Regions from separate parts of the Secundilactobacillus muriivasis genome, predicted to be linked through region 3. Evidence: riboswitches for the same ligand, from Rfam matches in the RefSeq annotation. Region 3 holds a riboswitch; each other region holds the start of a gene.
What was found. A riboswitch is a leader RNA that binds a small molecule or an ion and turns the genes downstream of it on or off. The one in region 3 is predicted to bind thiamine pyrophosphate.
Positions count from the first base shown of each region.

Region 1: linked by a shared signal. The riboswitch ahead of ACYVR3_RS00465 (ECF transporter S component) and the one ahead of thiM (hydroxyethylthiazole kinase) in region 3 are both predicted to bind thiamine pyrophosphate.
Region 2: linked by a shared signal. The riboswitch ahead of thiS (sulfur carrier protein ThiS) and the one ahead of thiM (hydroxyethylthiazole kinase) in region 3 are both predicted to bind thiamine pyrophosphate.

Region 1 is NZ_BAABMI010000003.1:63,555-69,210, reverse strand. It holds gene ACYVR3_RS00475 (FAD-dependent oxidoreductase) at 1-65, opposite strand, end outside; gene ACYVR3_RS00470 (C69 family dipeptidase) at 392-1,813, shown strand; TPP riboswitch at 1,999-2,088, shown strand; gene ACYVR3_RS00465 (ECF transporter S component) at 2,182-2,799, shown strand; gene ACYVR3_RS00460 (YkoF family thiamine/hydroxymethylpyrimidine-binding protein) at 2,812-3,414, shown strand; gene ACYVR3_RS00455 (peptide chain release factor 3) at 3,984-5,552, opposite strand.
Region 2 is NZ_BAABMI010000046.1:29,255-34,910, reverse strand. It holds gene ACYVR3_RS11385 (dicarboxylate/amino acid:cation symporter) at 1-355, opposite strand, end outside; gene ACYVR3_RS11380 (M20 family metallo-hydrolase) at 395-1,621, opposite strand; gene ACYVR3_RS11375 (thiazole synthase) at 1,627-2,403, opposite strand; gene thiF (sulfur carrier protein ThiS adenylyltransferase ThiF) at 2,416-3,063, opposite strand; gene thiS (sulfur carrier protein ThiS) at 3,077-3,277, opposite strand; TPP riboswitch at 3,423-3,514, opposite strand; gene thiE (thiamine phosphate synthase) at 3,833-4,465, shown strand; TPP riboswitch at 4,477-4,577, shown strand; gene ACYVR3_RS11355 (acetylornithine deacetylase) at 4,616-5,656, shown strand, end outside.
Region 3 is NZ_BAABMI010000043.1:31,255-36,910, reverse strand. It holds gene thiD (bifunctional hydroxymethylpyrimidine kinase/phosphomethylpyrimidine kinase) at 1-472, opposite strand, end outside; gene thiM (hydroxyethylthiazole kinase) at 490-1,281, opposite strand; TPP riboswitch at 1,394-1,497, opposite strand; gene ACYVR3_RS11200 (oxidoreductase) at 1,910-2,770, opposite strand; gene ACYVR3_RS11195 (aldo/keto reductase) at 3,008-3,856, opposite strand; gene ACYVR3_RS11190 (hypothetical protein) at 3,947-4,192, opposite strand; gene ACYVR3_RS11185 (aldose epimerase family protein) at 4,483-5,490, shown strand.

The DNA of each region.
Region 1 (5,656 bases), on a different contig from region 3:
TCCGCTAAAATTTGTTTCGTCGCAAAGGTACCAGCGTGAGTACAACCAATGACAACAACTTTCATGAAAAATTCCTCCTATGTGGGTGCAGGTTATAACGTTAACTTGTTCACAACTATATTTTACACAACCATCATCACTTGTCAACGTTTTCACAAGTGAAACTGTTTTACCCGAGTTTTTCCCGGTTGTAAATGCGTTTGAATCAATTGGTATAACTACTTCGAGACACAAGAATCTTGAAGTGTACCGAGTTTTCAGTGAGCAAGCAATCTTTGTAACTGGCTTGCGCTTTTCTGACAAACACTGATTTATTTTTTCTAATTCTTCACAAATTTTCACGCAACTACGCTATCATAGGAGTTAATTTAACGATAAAGGAAGTTTTGTTATGCAACCACATTCAGCCTGTACCTCGATTCTAGTTGGGAAAGCCGCTAGTATCGATGGTTCCGTCATGATCGCCCGAAATGACGATACCTTTTACCCCCTCACGCCACAACGATTTTACATGCATGAGGCGGTTCACGATCGACACGAAATTCTAAAATCGACTCAAAACGGTTTTGAAGCCCCATTACCTGAAAACGGTGTGGCTTACCAAGCAACCCCCAACGTTGAAGTCGCTGAAAAGGGCCTGTACGAAGAAAGTGGCATTAACGCTAATAACGTTGCTATGAGCGCCACAGAAAGTGTTTACGGTAACCCTAAAGCACTGGCCTTTGATCCATTAGTTCCGGATGGTCTTGCTGAAGACACGATGCCAACAATGGTCCTTCCCGTTATCACATCTGCGCGCCACGGCGTTAGCGTACTTGGTGACTTGATCAAGCAATACGGTTCCCCTGAAGGCAACGCCGTTTTATTTGCCGACCACGATGAAGCTTGGTACATGGAAATCGTTACCGGTCATCACTGGGTTGCCCAACGCATTCCGGACGATGCCTACGTTGTGACGGCCAATCAAGTTGCCATTCAAAACGTAGATTTCGATGATCCTGACCAATTTATGTGGTCAGCTGGCATTCAAGACTTCGTCAGTGAGCACCACTTGAATCCGGACCCAACAACTTGGAACTTCCGTCGAATTTTCGGAACGGATACCGAAAAGGACCGCCACTACAACACCCCACGTGTCTGGTACGGCCAACGGTATTTAACTCCCGATGTGCATCAGGAACCCGATTCATCCGACCTGCCCTTCATCTGCCATGCAAACCGTAAAATTAGCGTTGATGACGTATCAGCTATCTTGGGCTCCCACTACAATGAAACCGACTATGATCCACTGGGACGCGGCCCACAAGCGCTCAAAACAAAGTTCCGGCCAATTGCGATGAACCGGACCCAAAATTCCCACGTCCTTCAACTCCGGAATGACGTGCCAGCTGCTCAGTCGGCCATCATGTGGCTTTGTTTAGGCGTTCCAGCCTTTAGTCCGTTTGTTCCATTCTTTGCAAATGCAACGGACACCGCCCCAACCTACAGCGCAACGCCACTGCACGCCGATAACGTCAGTGCCTACTGGCTGTACCGGAAATTATCCGTCTTGGTTGAATCCCACTACGCTGAATTTATTCAACCAGATATCGATTTTCTGACCGCTTCAAAGCAGGCTTTCACCGCTCACGTTGCGGCGACGGATACTGCAGCTAAGCAATTAGATGGCGCGGAATTGACTGCTTATTTAACAGCCCAAAATCGCGCGATTGCTGACGCTACTCAGGAACGCACGACGCAATTGATCAACCAGTTATTCGAACAAGGCTTAACGTTGTCGAAGCTAACGTTTAATATGGATGTGAATTTATAATGAACGACTAAACACCAGCATTCGTGGAATCAGCGAATGCTGGTGTTTTTGAGTTATCGTCAAGTGACGTGATTATCCTTACTATTGAACCATCAACCTCACTATATCGGCCAAATAACCGGACGTTAATCGAATTAATCATAATTTTGTTTGACATTTAACCGGTTTCCTCGTACGCTAGACTTAATCAAGAATCGGGGTGCCGTTGTGCTGAGATTACACCCGCTGAACCTGATCTGGTTAATACCAGCGAAGGGAGTTCTCTTGAAACCGACCGTCTAACGATAAGCTTATTTTAGTTGATTAATCATGGATGAAACCGTTTCAATTGCTCAAACAGCCTCGATTTTTAATCGCGGGCTGTTTTTTTGTTCGCTGATAACTTTAAGGAGATGATTACGATTCAACATCAATTTCACTGGCATCTGCGAGATGTCATCACCGTTGCAATTATTTCAATTTTTGTCGGCCTCATGTTTGTGGTTTCCGATTGGATCTACACCTTAGTTTATGCCATCCTAACCCCGCTTGGCTTGGGCCAGTTTGTTGGGGAAATTCTCTTTGGCCTATGGTGCATGGGTGGGCCACTTGCCTACATGATCGTTCGACTGCCAGGCGCACCACTGTTAAGCGAAATGATTGGGGCTCTGGTCGAAAGCTTTGCGGGCGGCCAATTCGGCATTATCGCCCTTGTTGCAGGCTTTTTCCAAGGTGTGGGGAGCGAGCTGGGATTCGCAAGTTTCAAATACCGGCGTTTTGACGTTCGATCACTGACCGTTGCCGCCATTCTTTCGACGATCATTACCTTCGCTTCAGCACTCTTTATTCACGGCTACATTAAGTTCTCATTGCCAATGTTGGCCGCTCTATTTTTAACTCGCCTCGTTTCCAACCTTGTTTTCTCAGTTGGGTTGGTCACATTGATTCACCGCATTTTAAAGCGGGCTCACGTTCTCAAAGTCGATCAAGTTAGCGCACACGTTTAGGAGGTATTCCCAATGACAGCACCACTTTGTAATTTAGACGGTTCCATTGATATTACCGGCTGCAAACTTAGCATTTATCCGATGAGCGACCAATTTGTCGATATCATCACAACCGCAATTAATCAATTAAATCAGCAATCCCTACCCGTCTGGTCCAAGACTGACCTATTCAGTACGACATACCGCGGTAATCAACAAAACGTGATCAACGTGGTCAAAGCGGCGACTCAGCTTTCTTATCGCGAAAACGTCCACGAAGTATTTGAACTCACCTTTTCCAAAGGGTGTCCCGGCGACGTCGACGCTGACCGTTATTTGAACGCTGAGGTGGTTGACCTAGTTGATGCAAGCCAAGTTCAAAACTTTAACGTTCATTGCAAATACTCGTTTTACGCCTTTGGTGATAACGATTATATGAACGAAATCGGCGCCATCGTTGATCTTGCCAAAGAACAAGGCCTCAACCCCACCAGCATGCACTACGCCACTGAATTAACCGGAACGGTTGATCAACTGTTCAAGTACTTCAATGATGCCTTGGCCTATGCGCATGAGCACATTCGCCACTACGTTCTTGAAGCCACAATTTCGGTGAATAGCCCTTCGCTCAAGTAGTGCTTCACTAATGCGTGATTTATCAATAAACAACAAAAACGTAACAGGCTGATAACTTTCAACTCTGACGGCTTATTTTCGAGTGCTAGTTCATATGCCTGTTGCGTTTTTTGTTGTCGTTTATGTCCAGCGTAAGTGTTGGGTGCGATTTGGGTGCGATTTGGGTGCGATTTGGGTGCGATTTGGGTGCGATTTGGGTGCGATTTGGGTGTAGGCTGTTTGTCATCGCTTCGCTCACCAAAGCCGCATTGAAAAGCGCTCGTTGAGGCTACAAAATTCGGCGCCACTTAAACTGTTATTTCCAGGGTTCCTGAAGTTATAGAAACTTGTCAACCACGCGCTTTCTGGCCACCACGCCGAATGGTGCTGCGCGAGACTGAGAGCTGCATGTAAGGGCACTTCGATAAAACCGCCAGACCCGGGCGCTTTCACCGGAGTGCCCTTACATTACGCTCTCAACCCGTCTCGCTCCGCACATTTACGCTGGACACAAGCGACAACAAAAAACGTGATCTAAAAGTCAATCATCGACTTTCAGATCACGTTTTTAACTATTAGCTATCGATAAACTACAACTTCGCCGTCAACGTCACGTCCGGATACTTATCCTTAAACCAACGTTCCGCAAACTGGTTTTCAAACAAGAACAGTGGTTCCTCGTTCAAGTCCTTGACCAGTAAGTTTCGGCTTGATGACATCCGTTCGTCCAGTTGTTCTGGATCGATCCAGCGAGCAATCTTGTGGCCCATTGGTTCCATGACAACGTCCGAGTTGTATTCGTTCTTCATCCGGAACTGGAACACTTCAAATTGAAGTTGCCCAACGGCCCCAAGGATGTAATCCCCGGTCGTATAAGAGGTGTACAGTTGAATGGCCCCTTCTTGAACCAGTTGTTGGATTCCCTTGTGGAACGATTTTTGCTTCATCACGTTCTTCGCTGAGACCCGCACAAACAGTTCTGGCGTAAATTGTGGTAACTTTTCAAATTGAAGCTTGTGCTTACCAGTGTAGATCGTATCACCGATTTGGTAGTTACCGGTATCGTAGAGGCCGATAATATCCCCTGCCACGGCGGTATCCACGTTTTCACGGGTGTCCGCCATAAACTGGGTCACGTTGGATAGCCGCATGGTTTTACCCGTCCGACCCAACGTCACATCCATCCCGTGTTTGAACATCCCAGAACAGATTCGCACAAAGGCGATCCGGTCACGGTGCTTCGGATCCATGTTGGCTTGAATCTTGAAGACAAACCCTGAGAACTGGTCATCAGTTGGTTCAACGTCATCATCTTCTTGGGTATGGTGGGCTGCTGGTTGTGGCGCAAATTGGAGGTACGTTTCCAAGAACGTCTTGACCCCAAAGTTCGCCAAAGCGGACCCAAAGAAGACTGGCGTTTGATCCCCACTGGCGATCTTATCCATGTCAAACTGGTTTCCAGCGTCTTCGATCAACTCGATGTTGTCCCGCGCATCTTGGTACCACGAGTTGGTCTTCAATGGTTGATCATCGCTGATATCCCCATTTTCGTCTAATGGCAAATACGTGGTTTCATCAGAATCAGCCCGGAATAAGGCCACCCGTTTATGGTAACGGTCGTACAAGCCCTTCAATTCCTTACCCATCCCAATTGGCCAGTTCATTGGGTAACCTTCGATGCCCAAAACTTCTTCCAATTCGGCGATCAAGTCCAACGGATCGCGACCATCACGGTCTAACTTGTTCATGAAGGTAAAAATCGGAATGCCCCGCATCTTACAGATTTGGAACAGCTTTTTGGTTTGGGGTTCGATCCCCTTAGCAGAGTCGATGACCATGACGGCTGAATCAACGGCCATCAACGTCCGGTACGTATCTTCAGAAAAATCTTCGTGTCCGGGGGTGTCCAGAATGTTGATCCGTTTCCCCTCGTAGTCAAACTGCATCACGGAACTCGTTACCGAGATCCCACGTTTTTGTTCAATTTCCATCCAATCGGATTTAGCAAAATTACCACTCTTCTTCGCCTTAACCGTTCCGGCTTGACGAACTACGCCCCCAAACAGCAATAACTGTTCGGTAATGGTGGTTTTCCCAGCATCAGGGTGAGAAATAATTGCAAATGTGCGCCGTGTTGCGACGTCTTGGGATAATGTCATATCGTTGTTCCTTTCACCTATCGTTCAAAATCACGCTATTTTTTAGTATAACACGATTAACCATCGCTTGTCGCTAACCGCCGTAAGAAACTAACCGACGTAAC
Region 2 (5,656 bases), on a different contig from region 3:
GGAAAAAGTTCAAAATCGTGGTTGCCCAGTCACCGCTGGCGGTTTGGACGGCACTTTTAGCATGAAGTTGACCAAGTTGAAGCCCACTACCGGGACGGAAGAGTAGTCCCATGCCCAAACCGATTGCCGCGGCAATCACAGTTGTTACGAAGAACCAAAGGGCGGTTTTACCGCCTAAGCGGGAAAGGGCTTTGTGATCGAGGCTACCGATGGCTTCAATCACGGCGCCAAAAATTAGGAATACAACGGACATCTGAATCAAGCGTAGAAAGATATCCCCAATGATTTTTAAACTAGCGAGCTGATGGCCGCCGACGATACCAAGCCCCATGCCGACGATCATGCCTAATGTAATTTGGGTTGTTAAGTTTAAACGTTTGATAGTAACTGCCTCCTAGTATGCTTGAGCGTGTAAGCTCGCAGTGAGTAACTTGATGCCGGTTTGAAGGTCCGCAAATTCGGTCCGTTCTTCTGGTGCATGGCTAATGCCGTTGATACTCGGCACAAATAACATCGTGGTGGGAACAAACTGACTCATGATCATACTATCGTGACCCGCGCCAGAGGCGAGTTGCATGCTGGTTAACCCAAGCTGATCAGCCAGCTTTTGATTGAGTTGACAAAGGTCATCAGCTAATTGAACGGGTCGGTCATGCACCCAACGGTCAACAGTGATGGTTAAGGTATGATCTGGGTGATTAGTGGTTAAATGAGTCAGCTGCATTTCGAACTGGTCCAAAATTCCATCAATGGTATGGCGACAGTCGATCGTAAAGGCGACCTGCCCGGGGATGACGTTGGCGGTATTTGGTGAAACGTCAAACTGGCCGACCGTAAACGTAAGCGTTGGACTCAGCGTTTTCGCAATCTGGGCAAGTTCATGAATCAGATTAACGGCCACCTGAAGGGCGTCGTGTCGCTGATCCATTGGGGTCGTTCCTGCGTGATTAGCGGTACCAGACACCGTTACGGTAAATCGGCGTTGACCAACGATGCCAGTCACTAACCCAATCTGAGCTTGATGTTGGACGAGACGCGGTCCCTGTTCAATGTGCAGTTCAGTAAAACTAGCCGGTAGTGCTGGTCGTTCGTGGCGGACGCCAGGCAACGTCAGCAATTGTTGAACCGCGGTTTGTCGAGCATCGTCAAAATTGATACCCGATGGATCCGTAATTGCGGTCGTTTCAGCTAAGCCGGTATAGTGTTTGGAGCCACTAAAAGTTGCCGGAAATCGGCTGCCTTCTTCTTCACTAAAGGAGATCAACCGAAGTGGTCGTTGGGGTTGCCCGTGAGTTTGTTGCAGGGTGGCAATCGCGTGAAGACCACCCAAAACACCGTAGAGACCATCGTAACGACCACCATTTGCCACCGTGTCCATGTGCGAACCAGTCGCAACTGCTGGGGCGTTCGTTTGACCCGGTAAGTCTAAGTAGACGGTTCCGTAGTCGTCAACGCGTACCTGCATCCCAATTGATTGGCCAAATTGAATCAACGCTTGTTGCGCTGCGACCCAGTTGGGGGTGTAGACCAGCCGGTTTTGCCCCGGTGTCGCGTCAGATAGGGCGTTGATTTGATCCATTTGATTGAGAAACGTCTGCCAATTAACCGTTAAAGGCGTCATCGTGATTACGACTTCTTACTAAGGCCGGTCAGAGGTGAGGACGCAACGGCACCGTGTTCGATCACGCGGCCAGGTTCAGCTAAAAAGGCTTTTCGGCCGGCGTCAACGGCAAGCTTAAAGGCTTCAGCCATCAGTGGAATGTTACCGGCAGTCGCCATTGACGTGTTGGCCATGATGGCATCGGCGCCCATTTCCATGGCTTCGGCAGCTTGGCTTGGACGACCGATTCCGGCATCAATGATGATTGGCACGTCGATTTCATCGATTAAAATCTGAATGAGATCCTTGGTTGCGAGACCTTTGTTCGTCCCGATTGGCGCGGCTAATGGCATGACCGTGGCAGCCCCGGCATCAACTAAGCGCTTGGCAACGTTTAAATCTGGCAGAACGTAAGGCATTACGATAAAGCCTTCTTTAGCCAGAACCTCAGTTGCTTTAACGGTTTCATCGTTATCGGGCATCAGGTATTTTTTATCCGGTACCACTTCCAATTTGATAAAGTTGCTGCCACTGAGTTCGCGGGCTAATCGGGCAGTTCGGATGGCTTCTTCAGCGTTAGTCGAACCTGACGTGTTGGGCAAGATCGTAATGCCTTCTGGAATGTAGTTGAGGATGTTTTCTTCGGCCGTGTTGGTCCGGCGAAGTGCCATGGTAATAATTTGCGCGTTGGCGTTTTTGATTGCTGAATCAATGAGTTCGTACGAATATTTACCAGATCCTAAAATAAAGCGTGAGGTAAAGGTGTGACCCGCAATGGTAAGTACATCAGTTTCAGTTGTCATGTGAATGACCTCCTAGATAGTTGAGTGACCTAAAATCAATCGGGTAATCATGTTAGCTTCGTGACCGGCGGCAATCATGACGCGTGGCGCCATTAAGCCTTCGGCACCGGTTGACGTGTTATCGCCAGCAATGTAGACGTTTGGACGAACCTGTTTGGTAGTGATGCTGTTCGAACTATGAACACCAGCCATCCCAGTTGCCATCACGATTGGCTTATGTGGGAAGAACTCACTGGCCGCATCCAGCAACATCGCTTTAGCGGCGGGGTTGTCAAATGCCTCGCAGATGATGTCGCAATCGGCAAATAAATCGGCCACGTTGTCGTGCGTAATCTCAACGATGGCGGTATCGATGGTCACGAAAGGGTTAAATTCCTGCAGGTTTTGCTTGAGTGCCGTCACTTTATCCATGCCAACTTGACTTAACTTGTACTGTTGGCGATTGAGGTTGCTGAGTTCGACGGCATCAAAATCAATTAACGTGAGGTGGCCGACGCCGATTCGAGCAAGCGCAATGGCAATGTTAGACCCCAGACCGCCAGCGCCAGCGATAGTCACGTGTGCCGCGCTAAGCTTTTCGGTTGAGTCGGCCACGTTGCGGGCCTTCATGCCGGTATAAACGTCGTTAATGTCGAGTCCCTGAAGTTGTGGTTGTGTCATGTAATGGGGCCTCCTAACGACCGCCGCCGACAAACGAGATCAATTCTAGTTTGTCGTCCGGTTGGATCTGAGTGGTTTCAAATTGTGGTCGGTGTAAAATCTCACCGTTTAATTCCACCACGATGTTGTCAACTGGTGCTTGTCGACCAGTTAAGAATGCGAAGACGGTTTGACCAGCTGCTTGTTGCGCTGGTTCGCCATTGACCATAACCATAAAAAAAGCCCCTTTCTTAGTAGTTTAGCTACCGAGAAAGGGGTGCGGTCAACTTGATGGGGTGCGTCAGTCACACCCTCCGTCAACTAAAAAAGCCCTTCCAAGTTGACGGAGGAAGGACTTCGGGCGGGGTTAAGTGCCGCCATCAAATTTAAGTCAGTCTTCCTTCGGTAGTACAAACTACATCAGGTTCGATGGGTATCATCTCAGCCGTTACCGGCACCCCAGACGAACTATTCCATTTTTTGAGAATTGTGAGTCGCGTTGGACTCAATACGTTATTTATAAGCAATTTCTTGGTGATTGTCAAGCAGTCCGAACAATTCGGTACAAAATAATTGGTTCGTTAAGTAATTTAGGCTGGTTACCGATTGAATGCGCAAACATCAGGAAAAACTAACCGAAAAATAAAAAAATTACCCTGAAATTGCCGATGATTCAAGGAAAACGACAATTTCAACGAGTAATGGTACTGTACAACCAGATTTGAATCAGGTACACTAACCGTGATTTAAGTTAGAAATTGGCTTAGACCAGTTTGAGGAGGCGAATAAGATGGCGATTAAACGGCCATTGTACTTAGTGACGGATCGGTTGGACTTGACCAACGCGGCATTTTTAGCGCGCATCAAAGTAGCATGTCAGGGTGGTGTTGATCTTGTTCAGTTACGCGAAAAGACCCTGTCAAGTCGTGACTATTATGAATTAGCACAGCAGGTGAAGACCATTACCGATCAGTTCAAGGTGCCGCTATTGATCGATGATCGACTTGATATTGCATTAGCGGTGCAGGCAGCCGGGGTGCATTTAGGTCAAAAAGATCTGCCTGTCGCAGTTGCTCGGCAGTTGTTGGGGCCGGATGCCATTATCGGGGCAACGACCAAGACGTTGGCGCAGGCTCAAACGGCGGTAAGCGAAGGGGCAGATTACTTAGGGGTTGGCGCAATTTTTCCAACCACGACCCACGTTGAAACCGTTCAAACCAGCGTTGAGACGTTGACGGCCATTAAAAAGGCGGTGCCGATTCCGGTATACGCGATTGGTGGGTTGAATGCAACGAACGTTGACGCGGTCAAACCGGCGGCGGTCGATGGTGTCGCAGTGGTTTCCGCCATTATGAAGGCGGATGACCCATTCAGTGCAACACAGCAGTTACGGCAACGGGTGATTGACGTTACCCAAAAATAAACATCACAATTAAAAAAAGCTAGGGGTGCTCGAACTGAGCTGAGATGGCAATGCCAGACCCTTTGAACCTGATAGAGTTAGGACTCGCGGAGGAAAGCTGATCACACGCACGTTGACTAACTCTTGAAGACCCTTCAGGAGCTTTTTTTATTGGTCAAACGAAAGGAAGCGGGTTGGATGGTAGCAACGCAAACGGTAAAAGATACGCTTATGGCGGCAATTGATGCCCAACAAGCGGAGTTGGTCGCACAGTTAAAAACGTTAGTGGCGTTTAAAACGGTTTCCCCACCAGCGAGAAATACCGCACCGTTACAGACGCAATTGGCTCAGCAGTTAACTGAATTAGGATTTCAGGTCAAGCAACAGGCATTTCAGACGACGGATCAACTGGTGTCAGCAACGTTGCCGGGGAACGATGGCCAGCAAGGGCATAGTTTATTACTCAACGGCCACGTGGATGTGGCAACGGTGACGGATGCGGATCGTTGGCAAACGGATCCGTTTGAGCTGGTGCAACAAGGTGATCGCTTAGTGGGGCGTGGCTCAAGTGATATGAAGGGTGCCATGGCGTGCTATTTATATTTGTTTAAGTTACTTAAACAGTTTGAAGTTCCACTGGCTGGTGATTTAAAATTTCAATCAGTCGTGGGTGAAGAGGCCGGCGAAGCCGGAACCAAGACGTTACTGGAACAGGGCGAACGAGCCGATTTTGCGATTGTGGGCGATACCAGTAACCTGAAGTTTCAGGGTCAGGGTGGTGTGATCACTGGTTGGATCACGTTGCGCAGTCCACACACCTACCATGATGGCAATCGGGTCAACATGCTTCGAGCTGGTGGTGGGTTGAAAGCAGCCAGCATGGTTGAGAAAATGCCCGTTGTGATCACGGCGCTTCAAAAGCTGGAACACTATTGGGCGGTCACGAAACAGTATCCTGGTTTCCCAGCTGGTACGGATACAATCAATCCAGCGTACATCGAAGGTGGCATTCACCCAGCCTTTGTGGCCAATGAATGTCGGTTGTGGATTACCGTCCACTACTACCCAAATGAAACGGCGGCGCAAGTGACAAAAGAAATTGAAGCTCAGGTAACTGCGGCGACTCAAGCTGATCCGTGGCTCAAAGACTGTCCACCCATTTTTAGCTGGGGTGGGGACTCGATGTTGGTGGACAAGGGTGAAGTCTTTCCG
Region 3 (5,656 bases):
TGGCAATGGTCATGCCAGTCAAGCGTTCAGCTTCCGGTAAGTTTGGCGTCACGATGGTTGCCAGTGGTAACAGTTCTTCCTTCACCACTTCGATGGCGTCATCCGCAAGTAGCGCAGCACCACCCTTCGCAATCATCACGGGATCAACTGTCAGTGGGCCGAAATCGTATTTTCTTAAATTATCCGCAACGATGCGCACGTGTTCTGCATCGGCTAACATCCCCGTTTTGCAAGCTTTGATCGCTAAATCATCTGCCAATGAGGCAAATTGTTCATCAATCAGCTTCTTTGGTAACGCCATGAAATCTTGAACACCTAATGTGTTTTGAGCCGTCACCGCAACAATGACCGCTGTGCTGAAAACATGGCGTTCCTGCATGGTCTTCAAATCAGCCATGACGCCCGCACCCCCACCGGAGTCGGTCCCCGCAATCGTTAACGTTTGTGGAAATGCATTTACTTCCTCAGCCATTCTACCTATCACGCCTTTCAGTCAAATTGAGCAATTTTTTCGATGTCGGCCACCGTGGTCAGGTGGAGGGCATCCATTAAGCGCGCCGAGAAGGTACCGGGACGCTCTTCTTTTAAGTCCTTGGCAACCAGTTCGCCAATCGCAGCAAAGACCACACAGGCCGTCTGAGCGGCTTCAAAGTAGTCACCATCACTAACAGCACAAAAGGCCGCAACGATACTACTTAGCATGTCGCCAGAACCCACGTGTAACTGGAATAGCGGTGTGCCGTTATGAACCTTCACGACCCGCTCGCCATCCGTGATGACGTCAGTTTCACCACTTAAAATCACAACGCAGTGTTGCTTTTGAGCACACGCTTTAGCGATTTCAACTAGGTCCTGATTCCCAGAACCGGCATCGATTCCCTTAGCCTGCCACTCAACGTCAGCTAACGCCGCGATTTCACCAGCGTTACCACGAATCACGTCCACTTGGAACTGACTCATCAAATCGGTGGCCACTTGTTTGCGGTAAGCAATTGCGCCGACCGCTACCGGATCGATCACCAACGGCTTATGCAACTCGTTAGCTGCCTGACCCATTGCTAAAATGTGGTCCACTTGGGGCTTAGAAAAAGCCCCCAAGTTCAACGCAACCGCACTGCTGATCTGCACCATTTCGCGCGTTTCAGCAATTTCTTCCGACATAATTGGCGATGCACCAATCGCGTTGATCCCATTCGCAACGTCTTGAACCGTTACAAAGTTGGAGATGTTCAAAACAACGGGATTCGCCGCACGCAGCGTATCTAGTAACTCAATTTTCATTACAAAAACCGCCTCCCAAAACTGTTTTAAAACAACGCCTCGTTCATTTTTCAGTTAAAAAGGCCGACCCAAACGTGATGCGTTCAGGTCGACCTGTTTCCGGTAATTCTCCGGCCGTCGATGAACACGTTCCTACGCAAGTATGAACTTACAGGTTCAAAGGGATCGTGCCAAGCACATCTCAGCCCCGGTAGCGGGACACCCCTCGTGTTGTTTGTCTTTAATTTTACAGGGAAGCGGTTTCGGCGTCAAGAGAGCAGAAGAAAACGGGTTGAGAGTGGAGCCTAAGTGACACCGACCAGAAAGCCCGGGTTTGGCTTTTTGGTCGGTGTCGCTTAGGTGCAACTCTCAGTTTTCTGGCGCTCGTTTCAGCTAGATAATAGTAATGAAGTTAACTACTATCACTTACTAGGTTGAGTTCACCAAGAGTACGAAAAAACTCGGTTAGGTCCCAGAATGTAAGTAACTCAGGCATAGATTCCTGAACTTGGAATTTATGCCTGAGTTACTTACATGGCCGGGACCTGAGTTTTTTCGCACGTTTCGACTCGAGGACAGCAATGAGGTTAACTCAAATCAACCACTCACCCAAAGCCAAAGCTAGCAATTCAATCCTTACCCAGCTATTCTAATCCTTACCCTGTGACCGTTCCTGATACCTCAACGCCAACTTCCCCGTCTGCCGCAACACAGCATCCAACGCACTATCCGGCAACAGCCGTCGTCCTAACAAGCCTGCATAAGCCGCAACCCCAGCCGTATATCGCGTCCGTGGTCGCCGAGCAGTTGCCGCTTGAACAACTTTGCGAGCAATAATTTCTGGCTGGGCACCAAACGCATCCACCGTTTGCAAAAAGGCCGCCGCTTGCTTTGATAGCTCTTGATAAGGCCCATCATGAGAAACTTCCAGCAATTGCTCACCGGCAATCTTCGCCCAGTCAGATTTGATTGGGCCGGGTTCGATCACGGCAACTTGAATGCCAAAATCGGCTAACTCTAACCGCATCGAATCGCTCAAGCCTTCCACGGCGAATTTGGATCCTACGTACCAGCCACCAAGTGGGTTAGCAATTTTACCATCAACCGAACTGATGTTAATGATTCGGCCAGCATGGCGTTCGCGCATCAACGACAAGACCGCCTTACTCATTTCGGTCACCCCAAAAACGTTCACATCAAACTGTTGCTTCGCCTTTTCAAGCGGGACTTCCTCAATCGCCCCAAAAACACCAAAGCCCGCATTATTGACCAAGACGTCTAGGCGTCCTTCAGCAGTCGCAATTTGTTGTACCGCCGCTTGGATACTCTCACTATCGGTAACATCTAACGATAACGTGTGGATCCCAATATCATCCAAGTCGTTCATTTTATAAACGCGCCGAGCACCAGCGTAAACCACAAACCCGTGCTGTTTCAAATGCTTAGCGATGGAAAAGCCAATACCGGATGATGCCCCGGTCACGAAAGCTACTGGTCGTTTTTGTGTCATGAGAAGGCCCCTTTTCTAATGTTAGATTAACGCTATCATAACATGGATTTTGATTCACGTTATCGCCAAAACGATTTAATCAAAATATGCCGAGAATCCCGCAACTTTAGCCAGTGCGGTTGACGTGAACGAACTCAAACGCGTTTAAATTCCGAAACAATCAACAAACGGCCCCGTAGATTCCTAGTTTCAGAATCTACGGGGCCGCTTTATTGTACTAAAAAACTAATACCCAATTTACCAATTAGCCGTATCTGGATCCGCTGCCGTTCCAGCTACGCCTTGGTAACTATCAATTTTCTTCATATCATCCGCAGTAATTTCAAAATCGAAAATCTGCGTGTTGGCTTCAATGTATTCAGTATGCACTGACTTTGGTAGTGGCAAGAAGCCGTGTTGCAAGTGCCAGCGTAAGACTAATTGTGGCACTGACTTGCCGTATTTGTCAGCGATGGCCTTTAAATCGGTAATTTCAAAAATCTTACCCGTTCCCAGTGGGCTGTACGCCTCGGTCACGATGTCGTGGGCGTTGTTGTACTCAACGACAGCTGGTTGTAAGTCGGATGGGTTCAAGAAGATTTGGTTCACCATTGGCGCAATTTTGTCCGTTTCCAGCAAGGCGTCAATGTGGTGTGCGCGGAAGTTAGAAACTCCGATAGCCTTCACAGTACCGGCTTCGTAAGCTTCTTCCATTGCCTTCCAGCTACCCGCATTGGCAGCCTTCCAGTCGTCCCGGAACGCAATTGGGTTGGGCCAGTGGATCAAGTATAGATCGACATACTCTAGGCCTAACCGTGACAGTGATTTGCCCAAGGCTTCCTTGGTTGCTTCGTAGCCGTGATCAGCGTTCCAAAGCTTCGTGGTCACAAACAGGTCTTCGCGCTTCACACCAGAATCGTGAATCGCTTGGCCGACACTTTCTTCGTTACCGTAAAATGCCGCGGTGTCGATATGGCGATAACCCGCCTTGATTGCATCTAACACTGCATGATAGGCGACGTCGCCAGAAGGTGTCTGCCAAGTTCCAAAGCCGACAACCGGAATCTTAACGCCGTTGCTGAGTGTATACGTATCAGTTAATGCCATGTTGAACCCTCCTCTAATATTGAGACAATACCATAGTTAGTGTATCGTGATTCGGTCAAAATACCAACGATTTGGTCCCGAAATCAACCGCTAAATTGCAGGCATCGTACTCAACCAATCGTGCTGGAGCAGTTCGTGGGTGCCCTTGGTCACGGGTAACCAGATTTTCGCCTGCGCGATAGCCTTCAATGATTGCCAAAAGGCGTGGTCGTGCTGGTCATGTGGCGCAGGTTTAATTTCAATGATTTGATTTGTTTCGGTTTTAGCCGTGACAACAGTAGGTGTCACCTGAACAAGTTGCACAGCGATGGTTTCAAGATTGGTTTGCGTTAACATCGGAATCATCCTTTCCATGCGTTGATTACAGGTTCTAGTGTATCGAAAAAATGTCGAGAAACTGTTGCGATTCTGTGTTCAAATTGTGAAGCTTTGGTAGCGAAATGCTTAAGCTTCAATGATTGCCTAAAATCGATTAAAGTTTAGTAAACTTTTTTCAGAAAAATGGTTTGGTTTTTCATAGAACGTTGTATAATGATGTTAATTAAGCGCTTACAAGCATTAACCATTATCAGCCGGTTAATGATCTGAATATTAATTTAAGAGACCTACAGGGAGGATTTTTAGCAATGCAAATTACAACTGACGTTTTCGGTCAACACAATGATCAAAACATTGACCGCTACACGATTACCAACGCTTCTGGGAGCTTCATTCAAGTGATCACCTTAGGGGCGACTTGGACCGGTTTTACCGTTAACAACCATCCATTGATCGTTCATTTTGACACTTTGGGCGAATACGATGCCCCAACCTCTTATAGCCTATGTAAGGCAATTGGCCGGGTTGCTGGTCGGTTAGGTAAGGCGCAAGCGACCATTAATGGCAAGCAAGTCCACTTTACCGCCAATGAAAATGACAACACCTTACACGGTGGCCCGAACGGCTTTTCTGAAATCGTCTGGAATGCGGAACAAAGCATCCGTGAACATGATGCCAGCGTGACCTTCTCACGTCACATTCCAAGTAGTGAAGACAACTTCCCTGGTGACCTAGATGCCCGCATCACCTACACGTTGACTGACGACAACCAAGTCTCAATCAACTTTAGTGCCGCCTCAACTGAAGACACCCTCTTCAACCCAACGAACCACGTTTACTGGAACCTAACGGACGGCCAAAAGGATTTGACCACCCAAGAGCTCCAAGTTAACAGTACTCGTCGGTTGACGTTAGCTGATTCTGATAAGGTTCCAACCGGTGACTTCACCGACTTAGCTGGTACTGGCTACGATTTCGCCACTGCCCGCGACATTCCAAGCGCCTTGGCTGACATTAAAGCTCAAACTGGCAAGGTCGAAATCGACGACGCTTACGAAGTGACCCCAAGCGCTGATAAACCAATTGCGACCTTAAGCGACAGCAAGAGTAACCGTCACATTGACATCTTCTCTGACCGGAACTCATTAGTGGTCTTCACCGCTAACCCATTCGATCAAAGCAAGCCTTACAACGCCTTAGCTACCGAAGCTCAAACGTTGCCAGATGCCATCAACCATGATGGCTTTGGTGATATCGTGTTGCCTTCAGGTCAATTGAAAGATTACACGATTCGTTACAAGTATTATGAAGCTTAATTACTGAATTTTTAACGCCCGCACGTTTGATGAATGTGCGGGCGTTTTATTGTCGTTTGTGTCCAGCGACAGTGTGCGGAGCGAGATGGGTTGAGAGCGTAGTGTAAGGGTACTTCGGTGAAAGCGCCCGGGTCTGGCGGTTTTATCGAAGTGCACTTACATGTAG